4 regions of the Halobacillus sp. GSS1 genome follow, and region 3 is predicted to be linked to each of the others. Evidence: riboswitches for the same ligand, from Rfam matches in the RefSeq annotation. Region 3 holds a riboswitch; each other region holds the start of a gene.
What was found. Region 3 has a riboswitch for S-adenosylmethionine ahead of J0K78_RS18835 (PLP-dependent aspartate aminotransferase family protein). Riboswitches for the same ligand answer to the same signal wherever they lie in the genome.

Region 1 (7,640 bases), on a different contig from region 3:
TTATTTAGTAGTTCCTCCCCGCCGTGGTGGACGAGAATATCACCTAGCATATTTCCTAATGCATGGATGTCCCGGCGTAAGGGAGTTGTATGATCGTTTGCGTTTTTTACAGTAGTCATACTTTCACCTTCCTGTCAGATCAATTTAAGTAAGATAAAATTGCCTATGTGTTTCATAATGTTATCAGAATAATTTGCATAGTCAAACACTTTGAACCGTGGTATTATCAATGGTTACCCCAAAATAGCCATCAGAAAAAAATGGTAAACATAAGAATGACAATGCATGTAAGCGTTAACTTATAATCATGCATAAACATACTCCTCTTATTTTAAATTCTTTCCCCACAAAACACAAAATGAAAAACCCAGATGCGCTTTTTGGGAAAATATGTATGACCTGGTCACCCAATCTTTTACAGAAAAAAGGTCTGTGAGAGCTTTCGTGTGGAAGGGGTGTATAGGAATGAGGGCAGTATGAAAAAGTAAGAGGAGAGCACGTGTAATGTTCTCTCCTTTTATGATTTATGTATATTTATGGAGACTCATTTCATAAAGACTCCAATACTCGTCTTCGAAAGGGCGATGGTTTTTGAGGTAGCGGTCTTTGGTAAAACCAGCATTCTCATAACACCGGATGGCACTTTTATTGAAATCAAAAACACCTAATGTCACTTTTTGAAGGCGTACGTGGATATTAGCTGGATCATCTGTTGGCCATATCCTTTCCCTCTGTATACGGGAGAAACGATAACCTTTCCAATACGTGCCTGTTTTTTATCTTTATCTATACGTCCTATGGAAATGTGCCCGATGATTTTTTCGACTGATGGATCATAAACCTGGAAAGTTCGTCGGTCTTGTGCTTCTTTGTAATCCATTAGTTGCTGGTGGGTTAATGGGAAATTAAACATCGGACCTTCCCCATTGCATCAGGAATCTGGGGGATTCGATCCAACCTAAGATTGTTTGAAAGTCTTTTACTTCAAAAGGGCTCAATTGCAGCATGTTCCTTCTCCTAACTTTGCTTTTTTTCCGATGATACACTACTTTTGAAAAATTATGAAAAAATTCGTGACATTACATCTATACACATGGGATGATAAACTATTGTACAGTTAACGTTGGTAGAGGAGGGAATCTAGTGGCAGATAAAGAAAAAGATCAAGTAATTGATGAAGCGGTAGGAGAAAAAGAAGTACGGAAGCTAGAGTTTCGCGGCGGCGTTTTTGCTGCTACCATCCCCCTGGTGTTTTTCATCATATGGGCGGTTGTATTAAGTGTCACAGGTCTTGTGACAGAACAAGCGTTAGTATTAGGAATGGTTATTGGAATTGCCATCGGACTATTCTTATGTAAGTCTGAATGGTCAGATTATGCACAGAGCTTAATTTCAGGCATGGCACAGCCAGTAGGGGTCGTTGCGATCATTGCCTGGTTTTGGGCAGGAATGTTTGCAAACATGTTATCCGCTGGTGGATTAGTAGACGGTCTGATTTGGTTCGGTTTTCAATCCGGACTGGAAGGGGGAGCCTTTGTTGGTATCACTTTTCTTCTGGCAGGATTGTTTTCAACAGCTGTCGGCACCGGTTATGGTACAGTAGCGACTTTTGGTGTTCTAATGTATCCGGCAGGTGTCATCCTTGGAGCGGATCCTGTTATTCTCCTCGCTGCGATTTTAAGTGGAGCTGTTTTTGGAGATAATCTGGCACCTGTATCAGACACGACGATTGTATCTGCAACAACTCAGGATGCTGACGTACCAGGAGTTGTGCGTTCCCGCTTTAAATATTCCATCACAGCAGCCATTCCAGCTCTTATTTTATTTGTAATTTTCGGCGGTGGTGGAGAGATGGGAAGTCAGCAAGTGGTCAGTGAGCTTCAAAATGAAGTTTCACCTGAAGGTCTGCTCATGTTAGCTCCATTTGCATTAGTTTTATATTTAGCTCTAAGTGGTCATCACCTTTTGACTTCATTGTCTTACGGAATTCTGGCAGCAGGCGTGTTCATCTTCTTTACTGGTCATTCTTTGAAAGAAGTCCTGTATATCCATAAGAACGATGCCGGGGAAGCCGTGATTGAAGGGGCATTGATTGATGGAATAAGTGGCTACTTCAATATGGCGATCTTGATTTTATTCATTTTAGCAGCGGCCTATCTGTTGGAGGTTGCGGGTACCATGGATGTTATCAAAAACTTCTTTTTGAAGTTAATTAATAATGTCGTGCGCCGAGCTGAACTTTCTATTTTCGGAATTGTCGCTTTTTTAAATGTATTTATTACGATTAATACAGCTGCTGAGATAGCTGCAGCACCGTTTGTCCGTAAATTAGGAACAGAAATGAACATTCACCCGTATCGTAGAGCTAACTTCCTGGATACGGTCACATCTTCTCTTGGCTACATTTTTCCTTGGAGTGGCGGGGTTTTGCTCGCATGGGCTACCGTCCAGGGAGCTGCTGATCAATACGACTTCTTACCTGTTGTCGGACCGGGAGAAGTTTTCCCGTTCGTCTTTCAGGGCTGGTTGCTATTGATTGTTATGTTTGTTGCGGCATGGACAGGCTGGGGACTTCGTTACAGTGGTAAAGATGGTGAGGAAGTTAAACCACAGGATTATAAAAAATAAGTCGTATGTCAAACCCCCTGAGTAATAAACTCAGGGGGTTTTTTGTTTTACGTATGAATGTGAGCTTTCACTTCTTTCATTTGATCGAGGTGGCGTAGTTCGTGCCAACCGATAAACTCTACCCACTGTTCCAGATTCATATCTCCGAAAGCGGGGTGGGGGAATACACGGTTTTGCAATGTTTCCTGCTCCTTATTGTGAATAAGGAAAAAAGTTGCTTCACGCGTTTTTTTCAAACCCTCTTTTGCTTGCTCCAAAGTCGTGAATTCCCCTTTCGGGCGAACGGCCTCCGGCGCTTCGACTTTATAATCACGGTTGGTCGTCTTATGAATCGGTTTTTCGGTTGCCTGCTGTGTGTCTCCCTGCTTAAGGGCCTGGTTAATCTGATAAACGATTAATTGTTCCATTAAGTATAAATGTTCTAAAACTTCAAGGATGGACCAACGATCTTCTTCAGGCTTAACTGATGCTTGTTGCTCTGGCACTTGATCTACAAAATCGAGCAGTTCTTTTCTCTTTTCATCTAAGCCATACATACAAAATCTCCCTTTCAATTGAAGTTATCTCGAGTCTATCACAATTCCTATAGAAGTTTCTTTCCCCACCCCCTCTAAAAATGAAACCTTTCCAAAGCCCTTCCGTATGTAAAGATAAGAGATTGAAATATTTCATGACCAGGTCATACAGATTATTCCAACTACGTTCGGGATGATTTGTCTAACAGTTGGAGGGAGGATAATCATGCCCATCGGCGTAGTACTATACCCGGGATTTAGTGAATATGAAATCAGTGTAGCTCTTTCAGTCTTTAAACAGGCAGAGCAAAAGGTTACATATATAGGTTTGGACGAGGAAAGAGTCACTGGTGAATCAGGACTTGAATGTGTAGTAAATGAAACAGTGGAAAATGTCAGGCCTGGCGATTATGATTGCATACTTCTTCCTGGTGTCGATAATTTCAAACATCTGGTTGATCATCAAACTCTCATTAATTTCATACAAAAAACCAATGAAGAAGGTGTTCTCATCGGTGCTATATCAAGTGCCCTATATTTCCTTGCCATGTCAGGAGTCCTTGATCATCAATCCTATACAACAGGCCTTACAAAAGAACAGAGAGTCTTCTTAAATGTGTTCAATGAGAATACGTATATGGATGAAACGGTGGTTGTTTCAAAAAGCCTGATCACTGCCAAGGGATCCGCTTATGTAGAGTTTGGCTTGATGCTGGGGAGAACTTTAGGACTCGATTTTGATCCATCGTGGTATAGTCAATTAGAAGCATAGATACTCTTAGAATACGATAAGGAGGAACAGATGATGAGCGACTACTCTATTGATGAATTTATTAGAAAGACAAAGCAGGATGAATCAGAAAATGACTACTTTGAATTGGAGACTCCGCGGATTCTCGAAGTGAACCTTCTCGATCAAGTGTGGGCCAAGGCGGGAGCAATGATCTCCTATAATGGAAACATTAAATTTGAAAGAGAGGGCATTCTTGAGCATGGTGTCGGTCGTTTATTTAAAAAAGCGATGACCGGAGAAGGAAGTTCTCTAATGAAAGCCACTGGTCGTGGTCGCCTTTACCTTGCCGATCAGGGCAAGAAGATTACTATTTTCGACTTGGATAATGAGACCATCACGGTTAATGGAAATGATCTACTTGCTTTTGAACCGAGCATTGACTGGGATATCAAACTGATGAAGAAAGTAGCGGGGATGGTTTCTGGTGGTTTGTTCAACGTAACCCTTAGTGGAAGTGGACGTGCGGCGATTACTTCACACTATGAACCATTGACATTGTTGGTCCGTCCAGGGGAACCTGTGATCACTGACCCGCATGCTACTGTTGCCTGGTCCGGGCATTTGGAACCGAATTTCCGGACAGATATCAGTTTTAAAACATTGATTGGACGTGGGAGCGGAGAATCCATACAAATGGAGTTTGAAGGAGATGGGTTCGTTATTGTCCAGCCGTTTGAGGAAGTTTATACAACAGGGCAGAGCTGAGCAGAAGCGGATTTTTTTACAGACAGGCATGAGCATGGTATGCTGTGAATACAATGACAGCAAGAGAAACTTGATGTGCATTTATTGAAAATTTTTAATCTGTTATCCTTTACTTCGTTACAAAAACGTAGTAGGATGGGTACTAACAAAAATAAATAACGGAAACTTCTTATCCAGAGAGGCGGAGGGACTGGCCCTTTGATGCCCGGCAACCATCGAATCAATCTACGGATTGACGAGAACGGTGCCAATTCCTGTAGAATGTATGAACATTCTAAGAGATGAGAGGATCGTGCGGATATTAGCGACCCCTTTTCTTACTGGATAAGAAAAGGGGTCTTTTCGTGTAAGCACCATAACCGTCAAGGCTCTCGATAGAAGTTGCGTTAAGGGAAAGGAAAGATGTTAAATGGCAACCGCTATTTTCGGTGCAGGATGTTTTTGGGGAGTAGAAGCATTTTTTGAAAAATTCGAAGGGGTGACAGAAACGAAGGTCGGTTACATTGGCGGCCACCTGGAGAACCCGACATATGAACAGGTCAAAGAAGGAAAGAGTGGACACGCGGAATCTGTCAAAGTGAACTACGATCCAACGGTCATCACTTATGCAGAACTAGTGAATATCTTTTTTGAAGCTCACGATCCGACATCCCGCAACAAGCAGGGAATCGACGTTGGTCATCAATACCGTTCTGTTATTTTCCATTCGGATGCAAGTCAGAAATACATTGCTGAAGAGAAAATTAAAGAATGGGAAGGTAAAGGGGTCTTTAAGCGCTCGATTGTTACAGAAGTTGAAGAGGCAACAACTTTTTATGAAGCGGAAGAACATCACCAGAAATATTTACAAAAGCATGGCTCTGCTGCATGCTCCATTGGATAATAGAAGGGACCCTTTCACAAGGGTCCTTTTAATATTTATGAATCTTCTTTTTGCCTGGATGCATCCATAGCTTTTAAGAAATAAGCTGTAGGGAGAAGGATGCCGATTCCTGATTCAAGCAAGGCAAAGAAACGGGCCGCCCCGACAGGCAGCATGTCACCATACCCCACGCTCAACAACGTTTCCCCACTAAAGTAAAGCAAGTCCAAAAAGTTTGGGTCGACAGGGTCCCGTGATGATAAACTAGTAACAAGAACGACTCCGTTTAAAGATAGCAAATAGTAAAGGAACGTAAATCCAATGAGCACACCTGTGAGTACAAAAAATAATTGAAAGAAAAGGGCCGTGCTAAAGTAACTTTTTCTGTAGGATTTATTCGTGAAAAAATACACGAGGTTCGCTGCAATGAAAATAACCGCAACGATGAATAGAGCTTGTACCATTTTTCTTCTCCTTTTTTTTAAAAATATGGAAAGGCTATGTCAGCGTCCATCGTGTAAAGATGAGCAAGCCATTATAGAAAATCTCCTACCCTGAGTAGTAGTTCCTGTAAACATAGATGAAGAGAGAATCATTAGGAAGGGGCTGGGCTTTTGTGGGTTAATGACGCCATTTTAATTGTTATGTGTATCTTCATGGTATTGGGAGCACTGGATTATTATGTGCTTGATCACCGCCTATCTCTGGGATGGCGGTTTTACGAAGCGTTTATGATGATGGGCCCGCTTGCTCTTTCGATGGTAGGAATCATTTCCCTTGCTCCCGTACTCTCCCAGTGGCTCGCCCCAGTCATCACCCCGTTGTTTTTATGGTTCGGGGCGGACCCATCGATGTTTGCATCAATGATGCTTGCTATTGATATGGGAGCCTATCCTTTGGCGGAATCCTTAGCCCTGGAGGAAGAGGCGGCCACCTTTTCCTGGGCACTTCTCGGTACGATGATGGGGCCAACGCTTGTTTTTACTATTCCTGTGGCGCTTACAATTGTACAAAAAGAGGATCGTCCTTACTTTTCCAAAGGCATTTTAGCTGGTTTAGTCACGGTTCCGATCGGATGTTTTGTCGGCGGTGCTCTGGCAGGGTATGAAGCGGTGTGGATGTTGCGTAATTTAACACCGGCTATTTTGCTTTCCGCCTGTATCGGGGCAGGTTTATGGTTGTTTGCGAACGCCACCATCCGGTTATTTTCTTATTTCGGAAAAACCATTGAAATCGTGATTATCACTGGTCTCACTCTCATTATTATTGAAACTTTGACCGGCTTCATTGTTCTTCCTGGAATGGCTCCCTTATCCGAAGGTGTGGTCATTGTTGGAAGGATCACTGTTACATTAGCGGGTGCTTATCCTCTTGTAGCTTTTATCAATCAGCGGGGAGAGCGATGGATAGGACAACTGAGTGAAAAGCTAGGAATGAATCCGACCTCTCTAACAGGACTGATTGCTTCTACGGCGCATCACTTACCTATGTTAGCGACAATGAAAGATATGGATGAACGAGGAAAAACGGTCAATGCTGCGTTTGCTGTGAGTGGAGCGTTCGTCATCGGCAGCCATTTTGCGTTTGTTGCTAGTGTAGAAAAGGACATGATTTTTCCTGTACTCATTGGTAAATTAACAGCTGGAGGGTTAGCCGTGGGCCTTGCCTTATGGATGACGAGGGAAAGCAAATCAGTTTCTTCTCGTGTTGCCCCCCTATATAATGAAAAGTGAATCCACGGAAAAGGAGTTTTTTCATGAAGACAGAAATGAGAAAGCATTATCATGAGTATATTGAAAAATTCAAGAAAGCAACTCCTGGTGAAGTACAAGAAAAAATGAAGAATGCGATTGATGAACTGGAAGCTTCAGATGAAGGAGAAGGTTTGTCTGCAGGAGAAAAAGCGCCAAACTATAATTTACCTGATGCGAAGGGAGAAACGGTCGAGCTTTATGAACAATTGAAAGACGGGCCGGTCGTCCTTACTTTTTATCGCGGAGGCTGGTGTCCTTATTGCAACATGGAGCTGAGAGCCTATCAGCAGATCCTTGAGGAGATCCATGGAGAGGGAGCAGAGTTAATGGCCATCAGTCCACAAACACCTGATCAGTCACTGACGACGCAGGAGAAAAATGAA
Region 2 (7,640 bases), on a different contig from region 3:
CCTTCGCTGATGTGTTCGTCGTATACGCCAAGATCGATGGAGATAAGTTCACGGCGTTTATAGTGGAGCGTGACTACCAAGGCGTATCTACAGGTCCAGAAGAGAAAAAGATGGGAATTAAGAGTTCTTCCACTCGTACATTGATATTAGAAGATGCGGAAGTCCCTGTTGAGAATGTTCTTGGAGAAGTTGGGCGCGGGCATGTCATCGCATTCAACATTCTAAACGTCGGTCGCTACAAACTGGCAATTGGCGGAGTAGGTGGTTCTAAGCGAGCAATTGAGCTTTCGGTCAAGTATGCCAAGGACCGCAAACAGTTCAAGACTCCAATCGCAAGCTTTCCATTGATTCAGGAAAAGATCGGTTCCGTAGCAGCCAACACCTATGCAAATGAGAGCTCCGTATATCGTACGGTAGGATTATTCGAACAAAGCATGGGTAAATTGTCTGACGAAGAGCTGAAAGATGGCGCTGCCGTTGCTAAAGTCATTGCAGAATATGCAATTGAATGTTCATTGAACAAAGTGTTTGGAACAGAACTGCTGGACTTTGCTGTGGACGAAGCTGTACAAATACATGGTGGATACGGTTTTATGGCTGAATACGAAGTAGAAAGAATGTACCGTGATTCCCGAATCAACAGAATCTTTGAAGGTACGAACGAAATCAACCGTATGATCGTCCCAGGGACACTGTTGAAGAAAGCAATGAAAGGAGAGTTGCCTCTCCTTCAGCAAGCACAAGCCCTTCAAGAAGAAATTATGATGATGATGCCGGAAGAACCGGGTGTAGAAGTTCTGGAACAAGAGAAATATTTATTGAAAAATGCGAAGAAGATTGGTCTCCTTGCTGCTGGTCTTGCCGCACAGAAATACGGAGAAAAACTGGAAAATGAACAAGAACTTCTTGTAAATATCGCGGATATAGTAGGCGAGATTTATAACATGGAATCTGCCGTTCTTCGTACGGAGAAAGCAATCAATAAATCAGGTGAAGAGAAGAACAAACAGAAACTCCTCTATACACAAGTGTATGTGCAGGAAGCCTTCAATCGAATCGAAGGACATGCGAAAGAAACATTGATTGCAGCGGAATCCGGGGATTCTTTAAGAATGATGCTCGGTGCCATGCGTAAACTGACACGTCATACACCAACAAATGTTATTCCTAAGAAGCGTGAGATTGCAAAAGCATTGATTGAAGCTGAAAAGTATACGGTTTAAAAAAATAAGATTGAATGTCACACAGGGCCTGCACTTTCGAAAACGCGAAGGTGCAGGCCTTCGTTTTTCTCTATTCATCTTAAACAATATGGCAGGTTTCTTGAAGACTCAGTTTCGAGACTTTCCAGGGTTCGTTACCTGGATTGTGCGCCAGGGGTGGCTGGGAAGCTACTCGCTTTCCTGCGGGGATGACGGCAAGCCTCCTCGTGCTACGCACTGCGGGGTCTCGCCAGCCAATCCATTCCCGCGGGAGTCTCGCAGCTTCCCAACCACCCCTTTCGATGTAAGAGAGAAACGAACCCCTGTACAAAGTTGGATGGTCTTCCACCGTCCAACTGTTAGAGGTATAAAGCGCTCTGGATCAAGCTTTTAAGTGCTATGGAGATATTCTATAATCCACTTCCCATAATCATACGAGCTGACTTTTTAATCGTGGTTTTGAGAATCTTTCATGGCAAAGGGGCGGAGGGGAATGGCGAGACTCCTGCGGGAAAAAGGTGCAGGGTGAGACCCCACAGGACGCAGTCCGAGGAGGCTCACCGCGCTCCCGCGGAAAGCGAGCTATTCCCCGCAGCCCCCATCCTCTCAACAAAAGTCTCGAAACTGAGTCTTCCACAATCGGGAGCGATTATGGAAGAGCGTGAGGTGAATATGAAGACAATCTAAGAAATAAATGAAATCTTTGCCTTCGTTGTGATAAAATATTAGACAACAAGAATGAAGGAGGGTGTGGAGATGTCTTTAACCTTCTATTGGTACCCAAATTGTGGTACATGTAAAAAAGCTAAAAAGTGGTTGGATGAGGAAGGGATTGACTACGAATCTGTACATATTGTTAACAATCCCCCTTCAGAAGAGCAGTTGAAGAGCTTTATTGCTACTAGTGACAAACCTGCAAAAAAATTCTTTAACACTAGTGGGAAAAAGTATAGAGAACTGAATATGAAGGAAAAGCTAAAAGAAGCAGAAGAAGCACAGATGATTGAGTGGTTAGCATCTGATGGAATGCTGATTAAGCGGCCCATCCTAACTGACGGTGAAAAAACAACGGTAGGGTTTAAGCAGGAAGAGTTTGAAAATGTTTGGGCTCAGTGAGCACATTATTGGGAATAGAAGCCTATAGCTTTTATGTTTATATTGGTTATTGAATTTTAATTATTATTTTGGAGGTAATTGACATGAGCGTACCTAAAGACCTGCGTTATTCTGAAGAACATGAATGGGTGAAAGAAGAAGGGGAAAAAGTTAGAGTCGGTATTACTGAATTCGCGCAATCAGAACTTGGAGATATCGTATTCGTAGAACTTCCAGAAGTCGGGGATGAGCTGGAAGCGGATGAGCCGTTTGGCAGTGTAGAGTCTGTGAAGACAGTTTCTGAACTTTATGCTCCTCTTAGTGGTAAGGTTGTCGAAGTTAATGAAGACTTGGAAGACAGTCCGGAATTTGTTAATGAATCTCCTTACGATAAAGCCTGGATGGTTGTTGTTGAACCAAGTGACAACTCCAAGGTCAATGATTTGATGACCGCGGAAGAATATGAAGCAATGATTGATGAAGACTAAGGATAGTGCATTGGACAGGCAGGGCTTTAAGAAACCTTGTCTGACATGATCACGTTTGATCTTAATCATGTTCAGACCATGCCTGACAGGCATGGTCTGTTTCTATATAGTAGGTGATGAAGATGGATGGAGAACGAATCGTCATTGTTGAAGGAATCACGGATAAAAAGAAGTTGAACAAGGTTCTTGATGAAGATATTGAAATCATCTGCACCCATGGGACTTTAGGAATCGAGCGGATGGAAGAAATGATTTTTGATCACAATTTAGATGATCGGACCGTGTATATTCTCGTGGATGAAGATGACTCTGGCTACAAATTAAGAAAACAATTGACGGAAGAGCTTCCTCACGCCGAACATATCTATATAGATAAGGCCTTCAGAGAAGTAGCAGCTACGCCGGAAGCTGAATTAGCAAGAGCCTTACTTAGTAGGCATTTCAACGTAAAATCGATTTATTTAATATAGGAGGATGGCTGTGGAGGAAATAAAAACATCACCAGAAGTAAAGAAGCACTTTGATGCTCCACAAACGACCCTCACCTTCGTTCACAGCCCTTTTTGCGCAACGTGTCATTTAGCACGTCAAATGCTTACAACACTTGAAGCGGTCTTTGATCGGGGAGTTTTTAAGGAAATGAATGCTTCTCTGCACCCTGAATGGATGCAGTATTATAAGATTAAAAGTGTCCCATGTCTGCTAGTGACGAGGGATGGGGAGGTAGAGGAAAAGATATATGCTTTTCAATCTGTCTCCTATATGTATGAGAGAGTCGTTGGTTTTGTTGAATAGTGTATGTATTTCCCAGGAAATGACCACTACTGTAGAATTGAAAACTTCTCTTATTAAATATGGTTTGGAAGTTATTCTATAATAAAAAACAGGGAAGACTCTCCAGAGTCTTCCCTGTTTTTTCTAGTCATGAATATCATACGATTTCTCCTAGTTTGCTTACAATATCTAAGAAGGAGGACTGATCACCAAAATTCGCATGGATATTACCTTGTTGATTGATGATGATGGTGGAAGGAACGCCATCACAATTGTACATGTCATAAACGTAACGTCCTTCGTCAGAAAGAGTAGGCTGCATTAAAAACTTTTCGGTGAATTCGAGACCTTCCTCTATCATCCGTTCCCTTCCAGAAACATTGATCGTCAGCATCGTTACTTTTTCATGATCCATCGTTTTGAACAGTTGTTCTTTCATAGGTAAATCTTTCCCGCAATCTGGACACCAGGAGGCCCAGAAGGTCAAGACAATAACTTTCCCTAGGTCGTCTTCCAGTTTATAGATTGAAGATTGATCGTTAATATAAGGCAGTTCAAATAAAGGGGCTTGTTCACTCAATGTCATTCTCCTTTGTATCTGGCGAAGTTATGGATTGACGCTAATCTATGTCCCATGCTAACATAATTATTAATTTCATATCGACATCTTCACTTATCCAGAGTGGCGGAGGGACTGGCCCGACGATGCCCGGCAACCGGCAGGTAGACTGTACGGTGCTAAATCCTGCGAAGTCTTTGACTTTGATAGATGAGAAATGTAAACGCGATCAATCTCTTCTATTAAAGAAGGGATTTTTTTATTGTGTAAATCGCGTGAATATTTGATGTTTTGGTTTATAATTGATCGTTTTTTTTTATTTTTGATCGACTTTATTTTCTGAACAATCTGTTTTGGAGTTGACACAAAATTCGTACGGTGCTAAAATCCTCTTTGTGCTACTTAAACGAGTTAAAGTGATAATAATTTAATAGACTAAAATCTCTTATCCAGAGTGGCGGAGGGACTGGCCCGATGATGCCCGGCAACCGGCAGAACTATTTTGCTCAGGTGCCAATTCCTGCAAAGTGAAAAACTTTGACAGATGAGAGAACAGATTTTTAGGTAAGATTAAAAACGCCGCTCTGTTCTCATAACAGAGCGGCGTTTTTTTGGAAGTGGAGGGAAATCATCATGATTACAATTAAAGGACTATCAAAGATATTCCACACGAAAGATCAGGATGTACGAGCTGTGGATGATTTAAGTCTTAACATTAACAAAGGGGAAATTTATGGGGTGATCGGCTATAGCGGTGCCGGTAAAAGTACATTTATTCGTTTACTGAACCGGTTGGAAGACCCCACAGAAGGAAGCATTCTTGTCGATGATCAGGAACTCACTTCTTTAAGCAAAGGAAAATTAAGGTTGGCAAGACAAGAAATCGGAATGATCTTCCAACATTTCAACTTGCTTTGGTCGCGAACCGTTCATGATAATATCGCTTTTCCATTGGAAATTGCCGGGATCCCTAAAGCTGAAAGGCAGAAACGAGTCGATGAATTGATTGAATTGGTGGGGTTGAAAGGACGTGGAGGTTCTTATCCATCCCAATTGAGTGGCGGACAAAAGCAGAGGGTGGGGATAGCCAGAGCACTTGCAAACAACCCTAAAGTTCTTTTGTGTGATGAAGCTACATCCGCCTTGGACCCAGAGACCACGGATTCGATTCTTGATCTTCTTGTGGATATTAATGAAAAGCTCGGCCTTACAATCGTTCTGATTACACATGAAATGCATGTAATACGCAAAATTTGTCATCAGGTGGCGGTTATGGAAGAAGGGAAGATTGTGGAGCAAGGGGAAGTCTTGGATGTCTTTCTTCATCCTCAAAAACCGGTAACGAAGAAGTTTGTGGATCAGGTGATGGGAGATCCGGAAAAAGAGACCTCCCTGCAGTTGATCAAAGATAATTACCGATCTGGAGAAATTATACGCCTTCACTTTGTCGGAGAAAGTACAAATCAAGCACTCATCAGCGATTTATCCAGGAAGTTTGAAGTAGATGTCAACATTCTGCATGGGAAAATCACCCAGACGCAAAAGGGTGCGTATGGAACAATGTTTGTACAGTTTGATGGAAATCAAAAAGAAGTCGAGCGTGCCATTGATTATATTGGGTCAACATCTGTAGAAGTGGAGGTGAATCCACATGTTTAATGAATGGTTCCCGAACGTAAGAATGGAAGACATGATTACAGCTACAAATGAAACCCTCTACATGACTCTGGTATCTGTCGCGGGTACGTTTGTTTTAGGTTTACTATTGGGCCTGCTTCTTTATTTGACCGGCCCTGGGGGTCTTTGGGCAAACAAAACATTGAATTGGATCACTGCCTCTATCGTTAACATATTTAGAGCGATTCCTTTTATCATTCTCATTTTATTGTTGTTCCCGTTTACTGATTTTCTGATTGGAACTATTCGAGGGCCTCAAGCAGCGCTACCTGCACTAATTATTGGTGGAGCTCCATTCTATGCCCGTTTAGTGGAAATTGCTTTGAAAGAAGTCGATAAAGGTGTTGTGGAAGCCGCAAAATCTATGGGAGCGAAGTACTCGACCATCATTTTTAAAGTATTACTCCCGGAATCGATGCCAGCGCTTATATCGGGAATTACTGTAACAGCGATCGCATTGATTGGATACACCGCAGTAGCAGGTGCAATTGGATCAGGTGGACTTGGCGACTTCGCCTATTTCTACGGCTTCCAAAGAAGTAATTTTGATGTTGTATTTATCTGTACCATTTTAATCATATTGATTGTGTTTATATTCCAATTCATCGGAGATGCGATCTCACGGAAATTGGATAAAAGATAAAGATAAAATAAAGAAAGGGAGAGAATAAAAAATGAAAAAAATCTGGACGAGTTTAATCGCCGTATTATTTATCCTTGTTCTCGCAGCTTGCGGGTCATCGAATGAGGAGGAAACTTCATCAGGATCTGAAGGTGAGGATGGAACCAAAGAGATTAAGGTAGGAGCTACTAGTGTTCCTCACGCTGAAGTTCTTGAAAAAGCAAAACCTATGCTCGAAGAAAAAGGAATCACATTAGAGATTGAAGAATATCAGGATTATATTTTACCGAACCAAGACTTAGATGAAGGTCGAATCGATGCAAACTATTTCCAAACGATCCCTTATATGGAGACTCAAGAAGAAGAGAAAGGATATGACTTTGCAAACCTCGGTGGTATCCACATTGAGCCGATCGGAGTTTATTCTCAAAAGTATGAAAACCTGGAAGATGTAGAAGAGGGCACGACGCTAGTCATGAGTCGTTCCGTATCTACTCACGGACGAGTTCTTTCTCTCTTAGAAAAAGAAGGGCTGATCAAATTGGATGAAAGTGTTGAAAAAGTAGAAGCTACGGTACAGGATATTGTAGAAAACCCTAAAAACATTGAATTTGATACAGGTGTAGATGCAGCAAACCTTCCCCAGGTTTATCAACGTGAAGAAAACGTGCTTGTAGCTATTAATACAAATTATGCGATTGAAGCTGACTTGTCTCCAAGTGAAGATTCAATTATTCTCGAGGAATCTGACTCTCCATATGTAAACGTTGTTGCTGCTAATAGTGAAGATAAAGACAATGAAGCATTGAATACCCTTGTAGAAGTTCTTCGTTCTGAAGAGATCGTAGACTTCATAAAAGAAGAATATGACGGCGCTGTTGTGCCGGTATCAAGTGATGCTGAATAACGGATAAAATGGGTGGCTGCGGTTTATACTAACCGCAGTCACTTATTTTTATTGGGAGGTTTTCGTATGCAGGAACAAAATATGACGTGGACGCAAACGTATTTACATGATTATAAAGAAGGAATGGGAGCCTTCAGAGAGCACATGCCGGAAGTTTCTCATAAGTTCGATGAATTTACACAAGAATGCTTTAAAGCAGGGGAATTATCTAAAAAAGATAAGCAATTGATGGCATTAGGAATCAGCATTGTTGCACAGGACGAGTATTGCATGATTTACCACACGAAGGGCTGTGTCGATCAGGGAGCAACAGAGA
Region 3 (7,640 bases):
AAAGTGATCTCGTTAACGAGATCACTTTTTTAATCTTCATCATCGGAATAATGATGATAGAGAGCTTCGCTTTCAGAATGGACTTCAGTATCATCCGTTTGATGGGAAAAAGATTGGTTGTAGCTCAACTTACGATTGAACACTTGCGCCATTTCATTTGACTGCTCAACAGTCCCTCGTCTTTGTTTCTTCTGCTTCATAGATACTTCCTCCTTTTTAGGTAGTTTTCCTCGTGAAAAAAGGATTAAACTTTAGTTCTAATTTTCCGATATTTAGGAAGAGGGGAATAAATTTTTTGGAGTAGGTGAACGGAATGGCTCGGATAATAGATCATCCCTGGGATACACTTAAGCAGCTTTCCATCCCTATATGGTTCTTTGATATTGAAAAAGAGAACATCTATGTGAGTGAAAGATTGAAAGATCAATGGAACCTGGATTCAACCATCTTGAATAAGCAGGGGTTAATGCGGTTCATACATAAGGATGATGTAGCCTATCTAGATCATCATGCGATGACGAAAGAGAATCGTCATTTTTTTTATATGAATTATCGTTTGTTGAATAATGGGACGTACGAATGGATGAAGGACATTGTCACGCCTTTTTTTGATGAGAATGGAGCCATCATTGGTTATACAGGTACGGGGGCCCCTGATTCTGCTTATATTGAAGAATTGGGCCGGATAAAAAAAGCGATTGTAGAGATCGGTGATGCATTCCTTTCCTACAATGGACAAGACTTTTTTGATTTCCTCGTGGAGTATTTATCCGCTGTTCTTGGAGTGAAAACCGTGCTGGTTGGAGAATTGACAGGAGAAGCTAAAAATGAAGTGACAGCTATTTCCTTATCTCACAAAGGAGAGATTAGTTCCGGGCTTCATTATGCGGTAAAAGATACACCTTTTGAGCAAATCATGAGGACTCATGAATGTTATTACCCTAAAGATGTAGGGAGACTGTTCCCAGGAGATATCCTGATTAGGGATTACGGAGTGGAGAGTTATCTGGGGAAAGCGTTGCTTAACTCAGATGGAGACGTGATCGGGATCCTTGCGATCATGGATAATCAGACGCAAACGAGCGGTCCATTGAGCAAGGCTCTTTTTCAAATTTTTGCTGATCGGACAGCGAATGAGCTATCCCGAATGCAGGCGGAGAAAAAGCTTGAGATGTTGTCTCAGTACGACCCTTTGACAGGACTCATAACGCGCACTTATCTGTCCGGGATTCTTGGAGATGAAATTCAGTCCATGGATGAAAAAGAGAACAATATTGCTCTCTTACTCATCGACATTGACAATTTTAAAATGATCAATGACTCATGGGGGCACGCCAAAGGCGATGAGCTGCTTCGTCAGTTCTCCCGTTATTTGAGACAGACATTCGCTCAGCACGATGCAGTGATTTCGCGAATCAGCAGTGATGAATTTGTCGTCCTTCTCAAACATGTACAGACCCTCGAAGAGCTAAAGGAAGTCAGTGACCACGTCATCCATTCGATGAGACGCCCCTTTCTTATTGGTGAAAAAGAATTCTACAATACGGTGAGTATCGGTGTCACGTTCACCAAGGCCCGTATCCGAGGTCATTACAGTGGAGAAACTCTATTACGCCATGCGGATGCCGCGATGCACAAAGCAAAGAGAAATGGGAAAAACCGCTATGCGGTTTATGAAGAAAAGATGAGTGAGCAGATGAGAGAAGAGCTCCATTTGAAGCAGTCCCTTCATCATGCTCTTGATAAAAGCCAGTTTGAGCTTCATTATCAACCACAAGTTTGTGGGAGAACATCAAGGGTGACCGGGTATGAATCACTCATCCGCTGGAACCATCCGGATTACGGGTTGTTATCTCCTCATTATTTCATTAGTCTGGCTGAAGAATCAGGGATGATTATAGAAATCGGGGAATGGGTGTTGCAAGAAGCTTGTCTACAAACAAGGAGATGGCAGGTCGAAGATCGAAGACCGGATTTGAAAATATCGGTGAATTTGTCTGCACAGCAATTTAAAGACCTGAACCTTCCAGGAAAAGTGCTCCATGCTCTTAAAGTCTCCGGGCTTCCACCTCAAAGTCTGATTCTTGAAATTACAGAAACCATGGTCCTGCAAGATTTTGACCGAAGCATAGACACGTTAAACGGTTTGAGGGAAAAAGGAATTCAAGTCCATTTGGATGACTTCGGTGTCGGGTTTTCTTCCCTTAGTTACTTGAATCGCCTGCCTGTGGATGCGATCAAAATCGATCGGTCGTTCATCAATCAAATCAGTGAACGGGGAAAAGACGTGCCAATCGTCAATGCCATCATCAGTATGGCGAAAAGTCTGGGGCTGCAAGTCATTGCTGAAGGTGTGGAAACGAGTGAGCATATTGCATACTTAAAACAAAAAGGATGCTATGAATACCAAGGCTATTACTTCAGTAAACCTGTACCGGCAAGTCTTGTAAACAACTAAAAAGGGGCAAGGATGTTCTTTATGTACTTGCATCCTGTCTTTTTGTTATTCTTTGGTGGAGTCACCTGCTTTCTTGTCGTAAGAAAGGAAAAGGGAAAATATAAGAGTTGAAGTGATTGCCACCCCGATCATTCTTGAGATTCTGCCCTTTATCGGATTCCTTAACGGGGTTACTCAAGGGTTTTAATATCAGTAATAATTCCTTAGGATTGATTCAGGCTCAGGGTGTCACGCTCTGAGCTATTTTCTTTTTGAGTGGTTTTGGGAGGGGGAGTGTTGGAGGGCAGGCAGATTGGAGGAAATACGTATGGCAGAAATGTTGACGATTTTTGATGAAAACGGACGTCCGATTGGAATAAAAGAAAGGGAAAAAGTACATAGGGACGGTGATTGGCATGAAACCTTCCATTGCTGGATGTTCCATAAGGAAGGTGAAACGATCCATGTATTGCTTCAACAAAGAGCGGATCACAAGAAGAATTTCCCGAGTTTATATGATATTACCGCTGCGGGGCATATAGAAGCGGGAGAGGGGGTGCTGGTGGCGGGTGTCCGGGAAATCGAGGAGGAAGTAGGTTTGATGGTAGAACCTGGCGATTTAGTTCATCAAGGAAATTTTAAGGAAGAGCTGAAGGAAGGTGGGCTCATAGACCGGGAGATTTGCCGCATTCACCTCTTCCCTTGGACAGATGACAGGACCTTTACCATTGGAGAAGAGGTGCAGGACATCGTCTCCGTTCCACTGGACGATTTGGAAGGTTTGAAGGATACACGCCAAATCGTGAAGGTGGTCTCTATTCTTAGTGGTGAGGAAAAAGAAGTGACGCGTAAGAATATTGTCCCTCATGAAAAAGGGTATGAACGGTACATCTTTCATGCGATCAGGGAATATGTCGCAAAACTTTGACAATATTCAAGCTTATTCTATATAATTTCTGATTAAGCGATAGAGAGAGGAGACGAACGATGACGAATACATCATTTGATACGAGGATCGTGCACCATAAAGCGGATCAACGTCTTGTCCCGAATAGCAAGAATACCCCGATTTACCAGACGTCCGCCTTTACTTTCAAAGATTTGGATCATTTGGAAAGTTATTATGAGGGAGACAGCCCTTATCTATATACAAGAGAGAGGAATCCTAATACAGATGAACTGGCAGGAACCATTGCGGAACTGGAAGAAGCACCAGCTGGAGTGGCATCTTCATCTGGAATGTCAGCCATTCTTGCCGGCATTCTCGCGGTTGCCAAACCTGGGGATCATATCGTTGCAGCAGAAGATGTTTATGGAGGTTCACACAAGTTGATCACCAAAGAACTGCCTGCGTTCGGCATCGATGTAACGATGGTTTCTTTTTCAAATTTAGACGACGTTTCAGAAGCGATGACGGATCAAACGAAGCTTCTCTATACGGAATCGATTTCAAATCCTTTTTTGCGTGTGGAAGATTTAGAAGGATTAGTCAACCTTGCTCGTCGAAAGAATGTGAAAACGATGGTTGATAATACGTTCGCCACCCCGTACTTATTGCAGCCGTACACGCATGGCGTCGATCTTGTCGTCCATAGTGGGACGAAATATATTGGTGGTCACAGTGATGTGACATGCGGAGTGCTGGTCGGGAATGAGGATTTGGTTCAGGCCGCTACCCAGAAGATTGTCACATTTGGAGCGAATCTAAGCCCGTTCGAAGCATGGCTCACTCAACGCGGAGCCAAAACTTTAGGTCTTAGAATGAAGAAGCAATCATACAATGCAAAACAGGTAGCAACCGCCCTGAATGACCATGTCGCGGTCCGGACCGTCTATTATCCTGATAAGGTATCGGAAAAAGGAAACGGAGCCATTGTGACCATCGAACTTAATGATTCGATTGACATAGAGGCATTCTTCCGGTCACTTGGATGGGTGAAGATTGCTCCTACGCTGGCGGGAGTAGAAACGACTGTTTCTTATCCTGTCCGTACATCTCACCGTGCGTTATCGAACGCTGAACGAGAGAAAATCGGTATCAATGATTATGTGATTCGTCTTTCCATCGGAATTGAAGATCATGAAGATATTATCGATCAGCTGAGAAGGGCAATAGAAGCTTCAGAAAATTAAATTTTTAAAATGATTGACTTTTCTGATTCTTATCCGTTATAATTCACAACATAATCAATCAACTGCATACATCTCTTATCAAGAGAGGCTGAGGGAATAGGCCCTGTGAAGCCCGGCAACCTTCAAACAACGGTTTGAAAAGGTGCCAAGTCCTACAGATCAGATTGATCTGGCAGATAAGAGGAGGAACCGAAATGACAAACCCTCTTCTTATTTGGAAGAGGGTTTTTTGCTGTTCGGAGAGAGATCCAGGCCCTTTATGCATGCTTAAAACCAACTATTTTTATAAGAATAGAAAACTTTTTTGGGGAGGAAACAATCATGACAAATTCATTTGAAAGCTATGATGTAGATACGATTTCTTTACACGGAGGACAATCACCAGATCCAACGACGGGATCTCGGGCGGTGCCGATTTATCAAACGACTTCTTATGTTTTCCATGACACAGAACATGCGCAGAGCCTATTTGCCCTTGATGAGCCTGGAAACATCTATTCCCGGATCGGAAACCCGACCGTTGATGTTTTCGAAAAAAGGATGGCCCTCTTGGAAGGTGGGGTCGCTTCTGTTGCGACGGCTTCCGGGATGTCAGCCATTGCCTTATCCATACTGAATATCGCAGGATCTGGAGATGAAGTGGTTGCCGCGGCAAACCTGTATGGCGGCACCTATAATTTATTCGCCAATACTTTACCGCGATATGGCATTAAAGTTCACTTTGTTGATCCGGAGGAACCGGAAAATTTCCGCAAAGCGATTACAGAGCGAACGAAAGCGGTCTTCGCTGAAACCATTGGTAATCCAAGTCTTCATGTGCTGGATATTGAAAAGGTAGCTTCAGTCGCTCATGATCATGGCCTTCCGCTTTTGATTGATAATACATTCGCCACCCCTTATACATGCCGGCCGATTGAATACGGGGCCGATATTGTCATCCATTCCGCAACGAAATGGATCGGCGGCCACGGAACGGCCATTGGAGGAGTTGTCGTAGACGGGGGACAGTTCGATTGGGACAACGGCAAGTATCCCGTTTTCACAGAGCCTGATGATAGTTATAACGGGATCGTCTATACCGCCGATTTCGGAACGCTTGCTTATATCACGAAATTGCGTGTCCAGCTGCTTCGTGACTTTGGTTCTTGTTTGAGTCCTCAGAATGCCTTCTTGTTATTGCAAGGTTTGGAGACACTGCATTTGCGTGTCGCCCGGCATGGAGACAATGCCCAGGAAATCGCAGAATACTTACAAGGTCATCCCGATGTGGAATGGGTGTCGTATCCAGGCCTGCCCTCGCATCCGGCTCATGAGTTGGCCACTCGATATCTTGAAGGAGGATATGGTTCTATCGTTAACTTTGGCATTAAAGGCGGACGGGAAGCCGGGAGACAAGTGATCAACAACATTTCACTCTGGTCACATGTAGCAAACGTCGGAGATGCGAAATCGTTAATTATCCATCCCGCTTCCACGACTCATCAGCAGTTATCCGTCGAAGATCTAGCTGCAAGTGGAGTGACAGAGGAATTGATCCGCTTATCCATAGGGCTTGAATCGAGCAAAGATTTAATCAACGATCTTGATCGTGCCATTGCTAAAGCGACCGGAAGGGAAACGGAACAAACGGCGATTACTGAAAATGACGAAGGTGTCATCAAATGGGCCTTGAGCTCCTCCAAAACCCAGGAAGATGGAGAAACGCGTCCCAAACGTTTGGCGGTTGTCGGATTGAGTGGAAAGCCTTCACGTCCGAGTCATCGCCTAGCTAGAAAAATGCAGAGGATGGGATACCAAATCGTCCCTGTAAATCCACGGGAAACAGAAGTCCTTGGTGAGAAAGCCTATCCTGATCTGAGATCGATTCCATTTAAAGTTGATGTTGTGCAAGTGTTTCGCAGTCCTGAAGCAGCCATTGAAATTGCTAAAGAAGCGGCAGATATCAGGCCGGATGTCTTTTGGCTCCAGGAAGGTGTCATCTCACCGAAGGCGGCCCAGATTGCAAGTGAAGCAGGACTTGAAGTCGTTCATAACCGGTGTACGTATAAAGAGGCCCAGCGTTTACGGGGAACCATTGATACGTATGCCTGTGAAATCTAAAAATATATCATAGAGGAGCGTGTAAGATGGGATTTAAGAAAACATTCATGACGATAGGGTTACTTGCAGCCGTGGGTTTGGTGGGTTGTTCCGGAGATGCAGAAGGGGAGAGTAGCTCACCAGACAAAGTGACGCTCGATTATGCCTATTACTCTCCCACGAGTCTTGTATTGAAAGAGCAGGGATTTGCCGAAGAAGTCTTTAAAGATGAAGGGGTCGAAGTGGAATGGGTCCTCAGTCAGGGAAGTAACAAAGCTCTTGAATTCCTGAATTCCAGCAGTATTGATTTCGGTTCGACCGCAGGTGCAGCGGCTCTGATGGCAAAAGCGAACAATGCTCCTGTCGAATCCATTTATCTATATTCCAAGCCCGAATGGACAGCACTCGTTACGAACCCTGATTCCGGAATATCTTCTGTGGAAGATTTGAAAGGGAAGAAGGTGGCGGCAACGCTCGGAACGGATCCTTACATTTTCTTAGTCCGCGCACTTAAGGATCACGGGCTTTCTACGAATGACATTGAGCTTGTGAACCTGCAGCACCCTGAAGGAGCAACGGCACTGGCTAATGGAAATGTTGATGCATGGGCAGGGCTCGACCCTCATATGGCCCGGAATGAATTGGAGGGCGGCGCTGAACTTTTCTACCGTAAGCCGGAGTTCAATACTTACGGAACATTAAACGTTCGCTCGGATTATGCCAAGGAGCATCCCGAAATCGTCAAACAGGTCATTGAAGCTTATGAAAAAGCAAGAAAATGGACGATTGAAAATCCAGGCAAAGCAGCAGAGATCCTTGCTGAAGAAGCGGGATTGGATTTGGAAGTCGCGAAGAAGAGTCTGGAAAGGAATGATTTATCGAATCCTGTACCAGGGAATGCGTTGACAGAAACCGTTCTTGGAGCAGGCTATGTGCTACAGGAAGAAGAAGTCATCAAGTCAGATGTGGATATTGAAAAAATCACTGAGGA
Region 4 (7,640 bases), on a different contig from region 3:
TTCCAGCTTCGCCTCTCAATTGATGGACGGCCTCAACGACATGTGACATGCCACCTGCCAAGTCTGCTTGGCCGAACCCTAACTGGCCACCATGCGTGTTCAATGGATAATCACCGTCATGACCGAAGTTATGGTTTTTGACAAATTCTCCGAACTCACCTGGCTTACAGAGGCCAGTACTTTCAATGGTGGTAGCCACGACACTTGTATAACAGTCATACAGGGAGAAAAGGTCGATGTCCTCCACGTTGGTCCGGGCTTGTTCAAGCGCCCTTGGGATCGAATAGCTAAATGGCAAGGCGTCTATGCCTGGTGCTTGGCTTACCGCCCGGTGGGTGATTTTTTCACCAGCTCCTTTCAGATAGACCGGTTTATGATTCCCTTGTGCTGCTTTTTCCGCAGATGTGACGACGACGGCTGAACCACCGGCGACAGGCATGACGATTTCAAGCAGGTGAAGCGGATCAGCGATCAAAGGAGAGGCGAGAATATCTTCGACTTCCACGGGTTTTCCATAGAAAATCGCATCCGGGTTTAACTGGGCATTTTTCCTGTGCCAGAAGGCGATCCTTGCAAAGTCTTCCTGGGTGGATCCGTGTTCTTCCATGTGCTGTCTTTTTAAGAGGGCATAGGAGGTATTCGCTCCCGAGGCACCGAAGGGCACATCAAACTCGCGGATTGGATTACGGTTCGGAGACCTTAGTGTTTCGCCTTTTTCATTTTTGTTAGCTAATACACAGACGACGGTTTCGCACATGCCGGCCTGGATGGCTGCGGCTGCTCTCCAGATCATCCCCGGGCCGGTCGCTCCGCCGAGATCAACCGTATTAGACATCGTGGGATCGATTCCTAGATACTCAGAAACCGTCGCCGGCACATGTTGCGGCGTTTCCCCGACTTGTGGACCGACGAGGAGGCCATCAATTTCTTCCTTTGAGATGCCGGCATCCTGAATGGCGAGGCGGACGGATTCTGCAATTAAACTTAAAGTGGTTTTTCCTTCTGAATAACGGACGGGCTTCAGCTCACCGATTCCGGTGATCGCTCCTTGAATTTGGCTGGCCATTACACGAACTCCCTTTCTGAAAGCTGACGAAATGCTTGTAAGCTTGATGGATTACGTAAGGACGCTTCGTTTTTCACTTCTTCTCCTAAAGCGGCTGTTTTCGCTGCTCCTTCGACTCTTTTTCCATTAATGGTATGAGGGATTTCCTCCACTTGATAAATCCGCTTCGGTACATGACGAGGAGAAGCTTTCGTGCGGATCTGACTCCGTATTTCTTTTGCTAAGTCTTCCGTCAGTTGTTCCGTGATGACACAGAGTACGATTTCTTCATCATGGTCTTTGGGTGCTCCGAATACGACGCTGTCTTTAATTTCTTTGATATGATCGACAACACCGTAAATTTCTGCCGTTCCGATGCGGATGCCCCCCGGATTCAAGGTCGTATCGGCACGTCCATAAATGATGAACGATTGGTCAATGGTCTGTTCCGCTAAGTCCCCGTGTGTCCAGATCCCTGGTCGTTTGGAAAAGTAGCTCTTCCGGTAACGTTCCTCTCCACCTTCACCGAAGAAAGTGAGCGGCATGCTTGGGAATGGCTTCGTACAAACAAGGTCGCCTTTTTCTTCATAGACTGATGCTCCTCGCTCATCCAATACATCGACCGCCATTCCTAACGCTTTGCAAGCAATTTCACCTTGCTTCAGAGGGTGAACGGGAGAGCCCATCACAAAGCAACCGATGATTTCTGTACCGCCTGAAATGGAGGCAAGGAACAAATCCTGTTTGATGGTTTGGTAGATCCAGTTGTATTGCTCAGACGCTAAGGGAGCCCCGCAGGATAGCAGACTTTTCAAAGAGTCGAGGGAATGACTGCTTTTCAGGTCGACCCCTGCTTTCATCAATGTATCGAGGTACTTAGGGCTTGTGCCGAAATGCGTGATGCCGACTTCATCCGCAATGTCCCACAAATGGGTTAGGGAATCCTGCCTTACGGGAGAGCCGTCATACAATAGAATGGCCGCTTCACTGGCCAACCCTGAAACGAGCCATGGATACATCATCCAAGCGGTATTGGTGTACCAGAACAACACGTCATTTTGCTGGACATCGCAATGGAGCTGATGCTCTTTCACATGTTGCAGAAGCGTCCCACCGACCGAATGGACGATCGCTTTCGGCAGTCCCGTTGTTCCAGATGTATATAAAATATATAAAGGGTGATTAAAAGGAACGGGTTCGAACGTCGGCTCTTGTGCTTCATTGTTGCATAGCTCGTTCCATGAAAGAGATTCAATCCCTTCAATATCCGTTTTCCCTTCGAAAGTGACGAGTGCGGATAGTCCTTCCAGATGTTCCGTCGTCTGCTTGATTTTGTCCTCGATTTGGAACGGCTTCTGTTTATATTGATAGGAGAGAGGAGCAATCAATACTTTCGGTTTAACCTGACCAATGCGGTCGACGATTCCTTTCGTCCCGAAGTCAGGGGAACAGGAGGTCCATGTCGCCCCGAGTGAGGTCGTCGCAAGCAATGCCACCAATCCCTGGATATCGTTCGTCGTGACCCCGGCGACACAATCGCCTTCCTGTACACCTAATCGCTTCAATCCTTCCTGTGCTTTGGCGACGGATTGCCTTAGCTCATGTAAAGTGATGCTTCGTTGAACACCTTCCTCATTCGCTTCATAGGCAACGGTTCGATCAAGAGAACCGCGCAGCAGATTTTCAGCGAAGTTCAATCGTGCTTCCGGAAACCATGTACTATCCGGCATCGAAGGGCCAGGGACAAAAACACGGTCGCCTTTATCTCCGATAATTCCTGCATAATCCCAAACGGCTGACCAAAATTCAGAAAGGTGGGAAACGGACCAGCGGTGGAACCGTTCATATGGAAAGAGCGGCTGGCCGGTAGATTCAGCAAAAGCTTTGATATGCGATTGTTCTATTCTTTCGCTCGATGGTTCCCAAAGATAAGGGGAGCGCTGAGCGGTAATTGATGTATTCATTGGATATGTCTCCTTTCGAATTATGTATGAGGAACTTCAATCAATAGGGCCATGCCCTGTCCGCCACCGCCACAAAGGGACGCGATGCCTTTTCCACCGCCGCGACGTTTCAGTTCATGGGCAAGGGTCAAAACGAGTCGAAACCCTGTGCCGCCTAATGGGTGACCAAGAGCGATCGCGCCACCGTTGACGTTGACGCGGTCATAATCGATGCCAAGATCCCGGCAGCTGGCAATCACCACACTGGCGAAAGCTTCATTGATTTCAAACAGATCGATATCGTCAGTTGTCAATTGGTGTCTGTCTAATAGTTCTTGAATCGCTTGCGATGGTTTCGTCTGTAAACTCGGATCTGGTCCGGCAATCTCGGACCAATCGATGATTTCTGCGAGCGTATCCTGTCCGAGTGATTCTGCTTTCTCTTTCGTGGTAACGATCCCAACGCTCGCCCCGTCCGTCATTTGAGACGCATTGCCTGCCGTAATCGTGCCTTCGTTGGAAAAGGCAGGGGAGAGGTTCGATAACTTTTCAACTGTCGTTCCTTTGCGGATACCTTCATCTTCTTCAAGCAATCCTGAGAAAGGAGTGATTTCTGGCTGCAGCCAGCCTTTTTCCTGAGCGTTTGATGCTCGTTGCTGGGAAAGGGCCGCATACTCATCTTGTTCCCCTCGACTAATTTCAAAGGAGCGGTTTTTCTCATCGGTAAGAGCTCCCATCGACACATCGCTTAAGGCGCACCACAAACCATCGTTCAGTAAGGTGTCTTTCAGTATGCTATGACCGAGTCCTGAAGAAGCACGTACAGGAGCGGTATGAGGAGCGTTAGTCATCGAATCGAAACCACCGACGATGTATAATTCTCCTTCGTTCAACTGCAGTCTACGGGAGGCATCCGCAATCGTAGCGATTCCTCCTAAGCAGACATTGTTCAATGTGATGGCAGGTGTATTGATCTCCACCCCCGCCTTATAAGCGACTTGCCTGGCAGGATTTTGGCCGCCCCCAGCCTGGATCACTTGGGCAAGTAGCGCACCATCTGCCTGTTTGGCTATCGGATTTCTCTCAATTAGAGCGTTTAGCGCATGTGATCCAAGTTCTGCTGCGGATTTCTTTTTCAAAGCCCCTTTCCATTTTCCGAACGGGGTACGAATGCCATCTAAAAGTACGGGTTTCATCTATGTAGACACTCCTTTTTGTAAAATAGAAAGAGCCCTCTTCACAAAAATAAGAAGAGGGCTCTTGGCTCTTCTTATCTTCCAGGATCATCTCCTGCAGGAATTAGCACCTTTTCAAGCGGCTGCTTGATGGTTGCCGGGCGTCAACGGGCCAGTCCCTCTGCCTCTCTGGATAAGAAATATGTATTCAGTTGGAAAATATAAAACCTCTCTATCATTGATAGAGAGGCTAGAGATTATGTAAATCTCTTATCTTCCTGAGCGTTCACTCAGTAGGATTTGGCACCATGCTATATTAATAGCGGTTGCCGGGCTTCACAGGGCCAGTCCCTCCACCTCTCTGGATAAGATGTTCTTTCGTTATTTGGTTAAGTGCCATGTTAGCAAGGGAAAGGGTATGTGTCAATGCATTTTAGAGAAAAGTGTGAAAATTTATTTTATTTGAGTGTGGTAGAAATTGTAATGATCCCCGGCAATTAAAGAGTCAAGGGTGTTTCCATAATCTTTCCCTTGAGGTTCCGTTTTTAGTAAGTGATTAACCAAACGATAAGGCATTTTTGGAGTTTTCTAGGATAATTTGTAGAAAAACACCACCAAGCCTGATTGACTACTTGGTGGTGTTTAATCTGTTCTTACTTAATGCTCTGACTTTGCATTTTGTTAAGGCTGACCATGGAATAGTAGAGTAGTAGAAACCTATTCAAATAGCTCCAGAATCTCATCCTCCACATTCTCACTGACAGCTGCCGTGCCACCAAGAATAGTGAAGTAGAAGGTTTCGTTCTTAACAAAATAATCTTTCACCTCAGGCGAAAGGTAATTGGTAGGAGTCAACAATAACGGTTCACCATACGTATAAGTGGCTCCTGCAAGAGCGTCTGCGAAATCCACTCCAGTCGCGATATTCACAAACGTCGGTTCCAGTTCGAAGTACTCAGCGATTGCGATCGATGTGCTATATCTGTTTTTCCCGGATATCCGTTCTGGATCTGGAAGTTGAGAGAATACTTTTTGATCGATCACTCCTTCACCACCTACGACATAGGTGAAGTCGTAATCATTGATGGCTTGTTTCGTAGCATCCGGGAGTTTACTTTTTTCTGTTAAAAGGATCGGCATCATGTTGCTTGCGGCTACCGGTGCGATGGAAAGCGCGTCAGGGAAGTTTCTTCCGTACGCGACCACGGCTCCATCACTAGCTGGAAGCACTTCGGCAATGGCTGTTGCGGTTTCGTACCGGTCAGCTCCTGAAATCCTTTCGACATCCAGTCCTAATTTCACAAGTGAGTTTTCAACATCTTTGGAAATGGCACCTGTGCCACCAAGGATCGTGACATGCTTGGCGCCTAACACCTCAATCGTTGACTTTGTAATCTGCGGAAGAGAGTTTTTCCTGGTCAAAAGAATGGGAGCATCATAGTAGAACGCAAGCGGCGCCCCTGCAAGCGCATCAGGGAAGTCAGCTCCCGTTGCAAGGATGATATGGTCGCTTGGATACCCAGCACTTCTACGTACAGCAATAGCTGCCGCTGTATGGTAGCGGTCTTCACCGGCGATACGGTCAATATATGGTTCATCTTCGAGAACAAGAGGACTAAACATGTATGTTTCCCCATTATTCAAGTCAGCTAAATCAGAAGCCTCAAAGTAGTAGACGCCCGGGTCCAGATAAAATCCACCCCCATATCCATACTCGTCGCTACCTTCAAAGTAGCTATCCATTTCTTCACCGGTGGAGTTATAAACATTTACATTCAGCTGCATGTTGGTTTCATCTTCATTCATAGAGAAAAGAGATACAGACAGATCCACTTCTTCATCTCCATTGATTTCAATCTTGTAATAATCTTTATCACTCTTTGTGAATGTGCCAACGGCGAGATCCTCAGTTGTTATGTGATTGGCCTGGGCCATGGTATTATTCGGCTCTTCCTCTTCAAATTCTCCCCATTGGTTATAGCCAAGCAGTTTAATTTCCTGGGCATTCGGAACCTGCTTTTGTTTCTTGAAATCTTCCAGACTTTTAAAAGGTGTTTCGCTTGTGGCAAGGACAGGTGTGGTCAATAAGGTAGACGTTAATAGAGCAGCAACTGTAAAACCGACAAATTTTTTCACTCGTTTCATTTTCCCCTTTACTTTTAACTTCAATAGGACTTAAGCAACAGTACAACCGCTGATTTTAACGGGATCATCACCTTCCATTCGAGTTCACTAAAAGGATTATAAATCAGTCTTCGAAGTAAAGCTATCTATTTTTTATGACATATATCGACTCATTGGTCTACGTGTCTGATAGATTTAAAGAATCGCAAAGTGAGATTGGGACATCTCTGTTTAATCTTGGTAGAGCGTTTATATTTCGGCATGAAAAGCAGGAATTTAGAAGAAAGACGTAGTAAATAATATATACAAGAATATATAATTCTTGGTTTCCTCAGGTCTTTCCTGTTTTTTTAATCGAAAGGCATGATTAGGTGGATTTAAACAAGACTACTAAGTTGAGGGGGCATACAAATGGCAGAAGTATCTTCAATGAAACAGGCCGTAGATGTATTACTACAAAAGGGATTATCCAAACGGCAGATCTTAACCAATGTAGATAGCAGCCATTTTCCGTTTGAGGACGAAGAAATTGTGATGACCTTTATTGATTTGCAGATTGAGTGTTCCTCTGATGAGGAATTTAATAAGTTGGTCGCGTATTTATATGGATTTAGTTCGAACCTCTCATAGTTTTTCCATTTCTAGTTTTCTCATAAATAAGATGCTGATCACAGACGGTTCGTGCAAGAAAAAAGCCTGGTAACAACGGTGGACCATTGTTACCAGGTTCTTTTTATGGAATCTCACTGCTTATGCTGATTACGTCTTTTTATCGTTTCTAATAAGTATGAATCGAAAACCCAGAACAGGAAAGCAGCAATGATTGAAAATATGGTGAAAACCCGACTGATAAAAAATAGAACGACGATCCCACCTAATAAGTGAAAGGAAAGGGAATAACTTCGATGTCTGACAGAGATTTTGGTTTCTTTTGTAACTAGGGAAGCGAGGTGATCACTTAGTAATGACCATACGGGAGCATATATAAATATAGATGGGATACCGATCCAAAAAAATCCAAACACATAATCATGGATGCCCTGGGACTCGCCAAATAAGAGGAATACAAAGACTAAGTACACATGTATAGATAAGAAAACAAATAAGCTGCTAAGTAGTTTTCTAAACATAGTTGTTCGTAATAACTTAGACATTATAGGCATTCCCTCCTTTTCTATTAAATGTCTTTATTATCTCACCTACGGAGGGTGGGGGAAAACCGTAATCTTCCTTGAGGGTATAGAAACCTTTATCCTTATAAGTTAGTAGAATAAAGTTGAGTGCCTGTCCCGTTTGAAATCCCAGGACTTAACACTTGTATTTGTCACCATATCTCCATCTCCCTAGTACAAT

Region 1: linked by a shared signal. The riboswitch ahead of msrA (peptide-methionine (S)-S-oxide reductase MsrA) and the one ahead of J0K78_RS18835 (PLP-dependent aspartate aminotransferase family protein) in region 3 are both predicted to bind S-adenosylmethionine.
Region 2: linked by a shared signal. The riboswitch ahead of J0K78_RS14415 (methionine ABC transporter ATP-binding protein) and the one ahead of J0K78_RS18835 (PLP-dependent aspartate aminotransferase family protein) in region 3 are both predicted to bind S-adenosylmethionine.
Region 4: linked by a shared signal. The riboswitch ahead of J0K78_RS12260 (thiolase family protein) and the one ahead of J0K78_RS18835 (PLP-dependent aspartate aminotransferase family protein) in region 3 are both predicted to bind S-adenosylmethionine.

Annotation. Positions count from the first base shown of each region.
Region 1 is NZ_JAFLHE010000018.1:26,424-34,063, reverse strand. Features, by position in the region: gene ppc (phosphoenolpyruvate carboxylase) at 1-119, opposite strand, end outside; gene J0K78_RS18635 (GNAT family N-acetyltransferase) at 671-913, opposite strand; gene J0K78_RS18630 (Na+/H+ antiporter NhaC family protein) at 1,144-2,628, shown strand; gene J0K78_RS18625 (DinB family protein) at 2,676-3,164, opposite strand; gene J0K78_RS18620 (DJ-1/PfpI family protein) at 3,370-3,915, shown strand; gene J0K78_RS18615 (AIM24 family protein) at 3,949-4,641, shown strand; SAM riboswitch class I at 4,808-4,929, shown strand; gene msrA (peptide-methionine (S)-S-oxide reductase MsrA) at 5,051-5,524, shown strand; gene J0K78_RS18605 (two pore domain potassium channel family protein) at 5,560-5,967, opposite strand; gene eutH (ethanolamine utilization protein EutH) at 6,118-7,236, shown strand; gene J0K78_RS18595 (peroxiredoxin-like family protein) at 7,260-7,640, shown strand, end outside.
Region 2 is NZ_JAFLHE010000008.1:39,892-47,531, forward strand. Features, by position in the region: gene J0K78_RS14385 (acyl-CoA dehydrogenase family protein) at 1-1,223, shown strand, start outside; gene J0K78_RS14390 (arsenate reductase family protein) at 1,959-2,318, shown strand; gene gcvH (glycine cleavage system protein GcvH) at 2,402-2,785, shown strand; gene J0K78_RS14400 (toprim domain-containing protein) at 2,908-3,255, shown strand; gene J0K78_RS14405 (thioredoxin family protein) at 3,266-3,580, shown strand; gene J0K78_RS14410 (TlpA family protein disulfide reductase) at 3,717-4,139, opposite strand; SAM riboswitch class I at 4,230-4,335, shown strand; SAM riboswitch class I at 4,561-4,669, shown strand; gene J0K78_RS14415 (methionine ABC transporter ATP-binding protein) at 4,752-5,777, shown strand; gene J0K78_RS14420 (methionine ABC transporter permease) at 5,770-6,438, shown strand; gene J0K78_RS14425 (MetQ/NlpA family ABC transporter substrate-binding protein) at 6,470-7,324, shown strand; gene J0K78_RS14430 (carboxymuconolactone decarboxylase family protein) at 7,391-7,640, shown strand, end outside.
Region 3 is NZ_JAFLHE010000019.1:22,838-30,477, forward strand. Features, by position in the region: gene J0K78_RS18815 (hypothetical protein) at 30-200, opposite strand; gene J0K78_RS18820 (bifunctional diguanylate cyclase/phosphodiesterase) at 314-2,458, shown strand; gene J0K78_RS18825 (NUDIX hydrolase) at 2,766-3,365, shown strand; gene J0K78_RS18830 (trans-sulfuration enzyme family protein) at 3,425-4,570, shown strand; SAM riboswitch class I at 4,643-4,753, shown strand; gene J0K78_RS18835 (PLP-dependent aspartate aminotransferase family protein) at 4,892-6,670, shown strand; gene J0K78_RS18840 (aliphatic sulfonate ABC transporter substrate-binding protein) at 6,697-7,640, shown strand, end outside.
Region 4 is NZ_JAFLHE010000005.1:112,163-119,802, reverse strand. Features, by position in the region: gene J0K78_RS12270 (thiolase family protein) at 1-1,066, opposite strand, end outside; gene J0K78_RS12265 (acetoacetate--CoA ligase) at 1,066-3,009, opposite strand; gene J0K78_RS12260 (thiolase family protein) at 3,030-4,184, opposite strand; SAM riboswitch class I at 4,256-4,363, opposite strand; SAM riboswitch class I at 4,431-4,535, opposite strand; gene J0K78_RS12255 (cell wall-binding repeat-containing protein) at 4,881-6,308, opposite strand; gene J0K78_RS12250 (hypothetical protein) at 6,699-6,917, shown strand; gene J0K78_RS12245 (hypothetical protein) at 7,031-7,441, opposite strand.